DNA from 3 places in the Shinella sp. GW821-FHT11G07 genome. Region 2 is predicted to be linked to each of the others. Evidence: riboswitches for the same ligand, from Rfam matches in the RefSeq annotation. Region 2 holds a riboswitch; each other region holds the start of a gene.
The links. Region 2 has a riboswitch for thiamine pyrophosphate ahead of thiB (thiamine ABC transporter substrate binding subunit). Riboswitches for the same ligand answer to the same signal wherever they lie in the genome.
Positions count from the first base shown of each region.

Region 1: linked by a shared signal. The riboswitch ahead of thiC (phosphomethylpyrimidine synthase ThiC) and the one ahead of thiB (thiamine ABC transporter substrate binding subunit) in region 2 are both predicted to bind thiamine pyrophosphate.
Region 3: linked by a shared signal. The riboswitch ahead of thiD (bifunctional hydroxymethylpyrimidine kinase/phosphomethylpyrimidine kinase) and the one ahead of thiB (thiamine ABC transporter substrate binding subunit) in region 2 are both predicted to bind thiamine pyrophosphate.

Region 1 covers NZ_JBXARJ010000004.1:101,621-104,643, forward strand. Annotated here, with positions in the region: gene thiC (phosphomethylpyrimidine synthase ThiC) at 1-1,208, opposite strand, end outside; TPP riboswitch at 1,302-1,418, opposite strand; gene AC1RT2_RS09530 (Bax inhibitor-1/YccA family protein) at 1,553-2,269, opposite strand; gene AC1RT2_RS09535 (anti-sigma factor family protein) at 2,298-3,023, opposite strand, start outside.
Region 2 covers NZ_JBXARJ010000005.1:127,365-130,387, forward strand. Annotated here, with positions in the region: gene thiP (thiamine/thiamine pyrophosphate ABC transporter permease) at 1-1,018, opposite strand, end outside; gene thiB (thiamine ABC transporter substrate binding subunit) at 1,023-2,030, opposite strand; TPP riboswitch at 2,070-2,182, opposite strand; gene AC1RT2_RS11690 (hypothetical protein) at 2,360-2,536, shown strand; gene AC1RT2_RS11695 (GIY-YIG nuclease family protein) at 2,808-3,023, shown strand, end outside.
Region 3 covers NZ_JBXARJ010000006.1:229,606-232,628, forward strand. Annotated here, with positions in the region: gene AC1RT2_RS14095 (LysE family translocator) at 1-395, shown strand, start outside; gene thiD (bifunctional hydroxymethylpyrimidine kinase/phosphomethylpyrimidine kinase) at 399-1,208, opposite strand; TPP riboswitch at 1,239-1,335, opposite strand; gene AC1RT2_RS14105 (peptide chain release factor 3) at 1,408-2,988, opposite strand.

The DNA.
Region 1 (3,023 bases), on a different contig from region 2:
TTCGCCCAGGCGATCTTTGTCAGTTCGCCGAGTGTCTCCAGTTCGGCGAATTGCGCGGCGTCGTTTGCGTCGGCAATCGAGCCGGGGCGCAGGCCGTCGCCGAGCGAGAAGGTGACGTCATAGGCGCGGCAGATGTCACAGATTTCCTCGAAATGCTCGTACAGGAAGCTCTCGCGATGGTGATGCAGACACCACTTGGCCATGATCGAGCCGCCGCGCGAGACGATGCCGGTAACGCGGTTGACGGTGAGCGGGATGTAGGGAAGGCGCACGCCGGCGTGGATGGTGAAATAGTCGACGCCCTGCTCGGCCTGTTCGATCAGCGTGTCGCGGTAGACTTCCCAGGTCAGGTCCTCGGCAATGCCATTGACCTTTTCCAGCGCCTGGTAGAGCGGCACGGTGCCGATCGGTACGGGTGAATTGCGGATGATCCATTCGCGGATGTTGTGGATGTTGCGGCCGGTGGAGAGATCCATGACGGTATCCGCACCCCAGCGGATCGCCCAGACCATCTTCTCGACCTCCTCCGCCATGGAGGAGGTGACGGCGGAATTGCCGATATTGGCGTTGATCTTCACCAGAAAATTCCGGCCGATGATCATCGGCTCGGCTTCCGGATGGTTGATGTTGGCGGGGATGACGGCACGGCCGCTTGCGACTTCCTGGCGGACGAATTCCGGCGTGACGAAATCCGGAATGTGGGCGCCAAAACTCTCACCGTCACGGACAAGGGCGTCCTTCACCGCCTTGCGGCCGAGGTTTTCGCGGATGGCGATGAATTCCATTTCCGGAGTAACGATACCGGCGCGGGCATAGGCAAGCTGGGTCACCGCCTTGCCGTCCGTCGCCCGGCGCGGATGGTTGCGGACGGGGAATTCCGGCGTCAGTCGTTCGCCGGTGGCAAAGCCGTTGTCCTCCGGGCGGATATGGCGGCCCTCGTAACCCACGGTGTCGCCACGGGCTGCGACCCAGGTTTCGCGCAGGCGCGGCAGGCCGGCCTCGATGGCAACGACATGGTTGGGGTCGGTGTAGGGGCCGGAGGCGTCGTAGACCACGACCGGCGGCTCGCCGGAGGTCGGGTGCAGGGAAATCTCGCGCATCGGCACGCGGATATGCGGATGCTGCTCGCCGGCGATGTGGATCTTGCGCGAGGCGGGCAGGGCGCCGGTGGTGACGGTGGGGGTAAGCTTCTGGGCGGCAATATTCATCGTGAGGCTCCAAGTTTTCGTTTGGAGACCCAGTCCTAGAGCCGGAATGATGGAAAGACGCCGACACGGAATCCGGACGTCGGACCACCTGTCAAAACAGCGCTTGCACCGTCCCTACGCCAGTATGAACTGGATCAGGTTCAACGGGTCACTGCGCTGCGAAAGCTAGCAGAATCTCAGCCCCTTGTCGGGACCCCCCTGGTGAATGCCTTAAGCAAAGACGCTACGGGGCGATTTGTCAACACGGTAAAATATGTAAGTTTTTACTCACGTTTTGTTGCGGTGCGCACAAACAGAAACGGCGGGGTTTTGCCCCGCCGTTTCCTTTGAAATCAGTGCGAAAACTATTCGCGCTCGCCGGTGAAATTCAGCAGCAGCTGGAAGATGTTGACGAAGTTCAGGTAGAGCGAAAGCGCACCGAACACGGCCATCTTCTGTTGCGATTCCTGGTCGATGTTTTCGGCATACTGTTCCTTGATGTTCTGCGTGTCCCAGGCGGTGAGGCCGACGAACACGACGATGCCGATCACGGAAATCGCGAACTGCAGCGCGCTCGAACCGAGGAAGATGTTGACGATCGAGGCGATGACGACGCCGATCAGGCCCATGATCAGGAACGAGCCGAACTTCGACAGGTCACGCTTCGTCACGTAGCCGTAAAGGCTTGTCGTGCCGAACATCGAGGCCGCGATGAAGAAGGTGCGCGCGATGCTTGTGCCAGTGAAGACGAGGAACACCGAGGCGAGCGACAGGCCCATCACGGCGCAGAAGGCCCAGAACATCATCTGTGCCGTGCTGGCCGACATCGTCTGGATCTTGAACGAGAAGAAGAAGACGAAGGCGAGCGGCGCCAGCATCACGACCCACTTCAGCGGGGACGAGAAGATCGGCACGTAGAGGGCCGGCGTCGAGCCGACGATGAAGGCGACGAGGCCGGTGATGACCAGGCCTGCGCCCATGTAGTTGTAGACGCGCAGCATATGCTGGCGCAGACCCTCGTCGAAGAGGGCGGCCGACTGCGCCTTCGCGCCGTAGCCAAATCGCTGTTGTACGGGTTCCATCATGGGTCTCCTTCGGTGGAACGGTTGATCAGTAAAGCGTGCGCGAGAGATCCCGCGCGGTTTCCGCCAGGTCGTCGGCCTTTAGACTTTCCGATACCAGCGCATAGGCGACCTCGCCGATCTGCCAGTAGGCGGCCCTGGCATTGTCGGCGTGGAAGAGCAGGACGTGCTGCACGGCAAACGAGCCGGGGCGCACGGCAAAAAGCGACAGGCGTTCGTCCTTGCGCGGCTCCAGCACCAGCTCGACGCTCGGGCCGTAGGCGGAGGGGAAGACCTGGGTGTCGACCACGGTCCAGCCCTTCGGCAGGTTTGGCAGCACGATGGCCGTCGCCGAGCGGATTTCGGCCGGATCGAAGATTTCGATTTCGGGCTGCGAAGCCATGGAGTCGCGCAGCAGCGTCGTCTTGTGCGCCCTGACGGCCTCTTCGACAAAGGCCGGCGGTGGCGTCGAGGCAATGACCTCAGTTGCGCCGAACGGCCCGAGCGTCGCATGCGCGGTCCAGCCGGCGGCAACAAAAAGCGCGATGGTGGCGGCGCGGCGGAAGACCGAGAAGATGCGGCGGCGCGACAGCGCGCGTTCCAGCAGGCGCGCGGCTTCGCGCGTTGCCTGCCGGGTCACCGTGCGGTGGTCGGCAAGCGCCAGGCGCAACTCGTCGCGCACGCGAAGATCCTTCATGATCTGGGCGGCGACCTCCGGCCGTTCCGAAAGATAGGCCTCTACCTCGATGCGCCGGCCGACGGCGAGCTGGTCGTC
Region 2 (3,023 bases):
GGCTCGCGGAAGCAAAGGAGATCGCAAGGCTCGTGAGCAGCGCCCGATGCAGCAGCGGATCGAGCGCCAGCCGCCCGAAATCCGCAGCCAGCCCCGCCGCAAGGGTCGCGGCGAGCGGCGCGGCGGTGAACAGCGTGAAGACGAGGATGACGACCCCATCGGCAAGGCGCCGCCGGCGCCCGTCGAAACGACGGATGGCGCGGCCGGCCGTAGCGCCTTCCTCCGGGGGACGGGCGAACAGCGACAGGAGCCAGAGCAGCGCCGCCGTCACGGCGATCTGCAGGAAGGCCAGAAGCACGGCGCGCTGCGGATCGAAATCGAAGCGCAGCGCCTGATAGATCGCCACCTCGATCGTCGTCGCCGCCGGCCCGCCGCCGAGCGTCAGCACGATGGTGAAACTCGTCGCGCAAAGCATGAAGACGAGCCCGGCAATGCCCGGCAGGACGCGCCGGATCACCGGCCATTCGATCAGCCGGAAGACAGCACCGCCGCCCATGCCGAGATTGGCCGACGACAGCCAGTATTCCGGCGGAATGCGGTCAAGCGCCGCCAGCAGGAAGCGGGCGGCGAGCGGCAGGTTGAAGAAGACATGGGCAATCAGGATGCCGGCGAGCCCGTAGACGCTGACCGGGTTCTGCAAACCGCCGAGCCGCAGCAGATCGTTGACCACACCCTGCCGCCCCCAGACCTCGATAATGCCAAGCGCAGCCACCAGCGCCGGCAGCCCGAGCGGCACGACGGAGAGGCGGATGATCCACACCCGCCCCTGAAAATCCCGTTGTCGCGCCAGCGCGCGGGCGACGGGAATGGCAAGCAGGAGGGAAAGCCCGGTCGAAAGTGTCGCCTGCATCAGGGTAAACTGCGCCACGCGCCAGATATAGGCGTCGAACAGCGGCGCATCGCCGCCGCCGGCATGCGCCAGCAGCATCACCGTCGCCACGCCGACGAAAGCAAGCACGCCGCCGAGGGCAAGGCCCCCGGCGACGCGCAATGTCTTTCGTTCAGCGCGTGCGAAGATCACGTTACTTGGCGCTCATCGCGGCCAGCCATTCGTCGATCCAGGCCTTGCGGTTCGCCGCCACCTCGTCCGATGCCATCAGGAAGGTCTTTTCCGGCTTGACCAGCGCGTCGAAGGCGGCCGGCAGCGGATCCTTCGTCTTGGCGGCCGGCATCATCCAGTTGGTTTCCGGGATGATCGACTGGAAGTCAGGTCCGGTCATGAAGGTCAGGAACTGCTTTGCCAGGTCCTTGTCGTCGGAGGTGCGCGTCAGGCCGGCCACCTCGATCTGCACATAATGCCCTTCGGAGAAGGCGGCCGCCTTGTAGCGCTCCGACTTTTCCGCGATCACATGGTAGGCCGGCGAGGTTGTGTAGGACAGCACCATCGGTGCCTCGCCCTTGGTGAACAGGCCGTATGCTTCCGACCAGCCGGGGGTCACCGTCAAGACGCGGTTCTTGAACGTGCCCCACGCCTCGCCCGCCTTGTCGCCATAGACCGACTTCACCCAGAGCAGCAGGCCGAGCCCCGGCGTCGAGGTGCGCGGGTCCTCGATGACGATCTTCTGCGACGGATCGCCCTCGACCAGCTCCTTCAGGCTCGTCGGTGGATTTTTCACCGTTTCGGTGTCGTAGATGACGGCGAAATGGCCGTAGTCATAGGGCAGGAACGTATCGTCGGAAAAACCGCCCGGCACCGTCAGCCCCTCGGGCGTCAGGCCGTGCGCCTCGAAAAGCCCGGTCGCCTTCGCCTCGGTAATAAGGTTGGTGTCGAGGCCGAGCACCACGTCGGCCTTCGTGCCCTCGCCTTCCAGCTTCAGGCGCGTCAACAGTTCGACGCCATCGGCGACGCCGACCCATTCGACCGTGCAGCCGCAGGTCTTTTCGAAGACTTCCTTGACCTTCGGGCCGGGGCCCCATTCGGAAACGAAGCTTTCATAGGTGTAGATCGTTAGCGTCTTGTCCTGCGCGAAGGCGGGAAAAGCGATGGAAACGGCAAGTGCCGCAATCGAGGACAATACAATCTTGCGCATCCGCGCCTCCTAGTCTGTTCACAAACGGGAATAGGGCGCTGGAATGTGCCGTCTAATCCCTCCGCCGGTACGAGCCGGATCAGGTTCTTCGGGTTGGCGAAACCGCCTCTCAGCCCATGGATCGAAACCCACAAGCACCCCGTTAGAGCAGGAAAAGGCATAATCCCGCTTGTGACAGTACGCAAGAGTTTTGCGGGCAAGCGTCGTCCGGGTGACGCAAAACGGCACGGTCGCACCCTGTTCCATGCGGAACAGCGCGGTGCGAGGCGATGTGGGAAAGTCCAATCACCGGATGAGAGAGGCTCATCCCCGAGATCAGGAGAAACCCCATGCGCAAGATCATCCTTTCCGCCGCCATCGCCTTCGTCGCCGCGGTTTCCTTCGCCGCCCCCTCGCAGGCCGGCTACTACAGCTACGGCCACAAGCCGCACTGCTTCATCAAGAAAGTGAAGTCCTACGACTACTACGGCAACGTCATCATCAAGAAGATCAAGGTCTGCAAATAAACCGACCACCCCCTGACCTCCCCGAAAACCCGGATGTCCCTGCATCCGGGTTTTTTGCTGTTTGGGTGTGCCGTGCGGCATGGATCCTCGGGTCAAGCCCGAGGATGACAGCGGGAGAGAGAGAGAGAGAGACGCGGGCTCATCGAACGGTGCAACACGCGGGAGCACACAACAGTGCGGCACGCACCACCGCTTCTTGCTGCCACACTCCTCTCTCCTTTCGTCATCCTCGGGCTTGACCCGAGGATCCACAATCTCCCACATTTCCCGCATGGCGGGATACGTCTACATCACCACCAACCAGAAGCGCGGCACGCTCTACATCGGCGTGACGTCCGATCTGGAGCGACGCATTCACGAACATCGGGAAGGCCTGACAGCGGGCTTCACCTTGACATATGGCTGCTCTCGCCTCGTCTGGTACGAGGAGCATGACAGCATCGGAACGGCCATTCAGCGGGAAAAATCATTGAAGCGATGGTATCGG
Region 3 (3,023 bases), on a different contig from region 2:
TCGGTGTCGCCTATCTGCTGTTCATCGCGTGGAGCCTGCTGAAGGATAGCAATGCGCTGGATATCGGAGACGAAAAGGCACCCGTCGAACGCGCGCTCCGCATCGTGCGAAAGGGCATTCTCACCAACATCTTCAACCCGAAGCTTTCGCTGTTCTTCCTGGCGTTCCTGCCGCAATTCGTGCCGGCAGACGCATCGGACGCCACGGCGCAGATGCTCTTTCTCGGCGGCGTCTTCATGCTGCTCACTTTCCTGGTCTTCGCCCTCTACGGCGCGCTTGCCGCAGGGTTTCGACACCAGGTCCTTAGCCGGCCAAGGATCATGGTCTGGACGCAGCGCAGCTTTGCCGCCGCCCTTGGCCTCATGGGCCTGCGGCTCGCACTGGCAGACCGCTGACGATCAGGTCCAGAGCGCGTGGAAGTGATGAAGCGGTCCGTGGCCGGAGCCAACAGCAAGGGCATCCGAGGTGCGCACCGCGCCGGCGATGAAGCTCTTCGCTGCGGCAACGGCATCCGCAAGCGGCTTGCCCTTGCCAAGTTCCGCCGCGATCGCGCTCGACAGCGAGCAACCGGTGCCGTGGGTGTTGCGCGTCAGTACGCGCACACCCTCGAACCAGCGTTGCCCGTCGGTCGTCGCAAGCACATCGGGGCTTTGCCCACCCGGCAGGTGGCCACCCTTCAAAAGCACGGCCTTCGGGCCGAGCGCCAGCAAGCGCATAGCCTGATCTTCCATTCCCGCGCGGTCGATCGCCTCCGGTTCACCGAGCAACGCGGCCGCTTCCGGCAGGTTGGGCGTCAGCACGGTCGCAAGCGGCAGCAGGCGCCGCGTCAGCGCCTCGACGGCCTGGCTCTCCAGCAGGGATGCCCCGCCCTTCGCAACCATCACCGGATCCACCACGATCGGCAGCCCGCGACGCGACGAAAGTGCCCTGGCGACAGCCTCGGCGATTTCCGCCGAGGCGATCATGCCGATCTTCACCGCATGCACGCGAATGTCGCCAAAAATATCCGCAATCTGCGCCGCAACGAAGGTAGGGGGCACGAGATGCACGCCGGAGACGCCCTGCGTGTTCTGTGCCGTCAACGCGGTCAGAACGGCCATGCCATAGGTGCCGCGGGCGGCGAAGGTCTTGAGGTCGGCCTGGATGCCGGCGCCGCCTGACGGGTCGGATCCCGCAATCGAGAGAATGTTTGCAATCGCCTCAGTCAACGCGCCTCCTCGCGACGAAGGCAGCAGACGGGCAGCACCCAGTCGACTCCCTCCGCCGGCATGATCCGGTTCAGGTTCAAAGGGTGCTTCTCAGCCCGCCTTCCGGCGGACGCCCCTGTCAGGGACGGGTTTTCGCAAATGCCGCCGCACCTGTCACGCCGAAAGTGACAGATGCGCTATTCGATCACACATTGGCCAATCACGCCTTGGTGACGTGATATTCCTTGATGGCCACCATCTTGATCGCCGGATAGCGCTCTGCCTCGTAGCGCAGCGAGAAGGCATCCTGCGCCAGGAACACCGGATCGCCATCGAGGTCGCGGGCGATATCGCCGCGGCGCTGGGTGACGAATTTGTCGAGTTCGGCCGGACTGTCGGACGAAATCCAGCGGCAGACGGAGAAGCGCGACATTTCGAAGGAGACTGGCAGGCCGTATTCCCCCTGAAGCCGCTCCTTCAAGACGTCGAGCTGCAGTGCACCGACGACGCCGACAATGGCGGGCGAGCCGTCTTCCGGCGAGAAGAGCTGCACAACGCCCTCTTCCGCCATCTGCTGGAGCGCTTCCTTCAGCTTCTTCGCCTTCATCGCGTCTTCCAGCCGCACGCGACGGAGAATTTCCGGCGCGAAGTTCGGCACGCCTTCGAAGACCAGCGCCTCGCCTTCGGTCAGCGTATCGCCGATGCGCAAGGTGCCGTGGTTCGGAATACCCACCACGTCGCCGGCATAGGCCGTGTCGGCCAGCTGGCGCTGCGAAGCGAAGAAGAACTGCGGCGCCGACAGGCCGATCTGCTTGCCGGTGCGGGCAAGGCGCACCTTCATGCCGCGCTCCAGCATGCCGGAGCAGACGCGGGCAAAGGCGATGCGGTCGCGGTGGTTCGGGTCCATGTTCGCCTGGATCTTGAAGACGAAGGCGGTCATCTTGTTTTCGGCCGCATGCACCTTGCGCACGTCGGCAACCTGGTCACGCGGCGGCGGGGCGATGGCGCCGAGCGCGTTGATCAGATCACGCACGCCGAAATTGCGCAACGCCGAGCCAAAGAAGACGGGCGTCATGTGGCCCTCGAGGAAGGCCTCGCGATCGAACGGCCGGCAAACCCCTTGGGCAAGCTCGAGTTCCTCGATGAAGGTCTCGCGCTCGTTTTCCGGCAGGTTCTTGGCGACGATCGCGGGGTCGTCGATCTTCGTCGGCTGCACCTGCTTGTCAGAACCGCGGAACGTGCCTTCGGCGAGATGGAAGGAGCCGCAGAAGGTCTTCGAGCGGCCGACCGGCCAGGTGATCGGCGCGGTATCAAGCGCCAGCTTCTCCTCGACTTCGTCGAGGATCTCGAAGGGATCACGGCTCTCGCGGTCCATCTTGTTGACGAACGTAATGATCGGGATGTCGCGCAGGCGGCAGACCTCGAACAGTTTGAGCGTACGCGGCTCGATACCCTTGGCGGCGTCGATGACCATGACGGCCGCATCCACCGCCGTCAGCGTGCGGTAGGTGTCGTCAGCGAAGTCTTCGTGGCCGGGCGTATCGAGAATGTTGAAGACGTTGCCGTCATATTCGAAGGTCATCACCGAGGTCACGACCGAGATGCCGCGCTCGCGCTCGATCTTCATCCAGTCCGAACGGGTCTGGATGCGGTCCTTCTTCGCCTTCACTTCGCCGGCGAGCTGAATGGCGCCGCCGAACAGGAGCAGCTTTTCGGTGAGGGTGGTTTTACCAGCGTCCGGGTGCGCGATGATCGCGAAGGTGCGGCGGCGGGAGACCGCCTCGGCAAGGGTTTCGGCCATTTTCTGCAATATCCTGTGAGTTGCCGCGGTCTTTA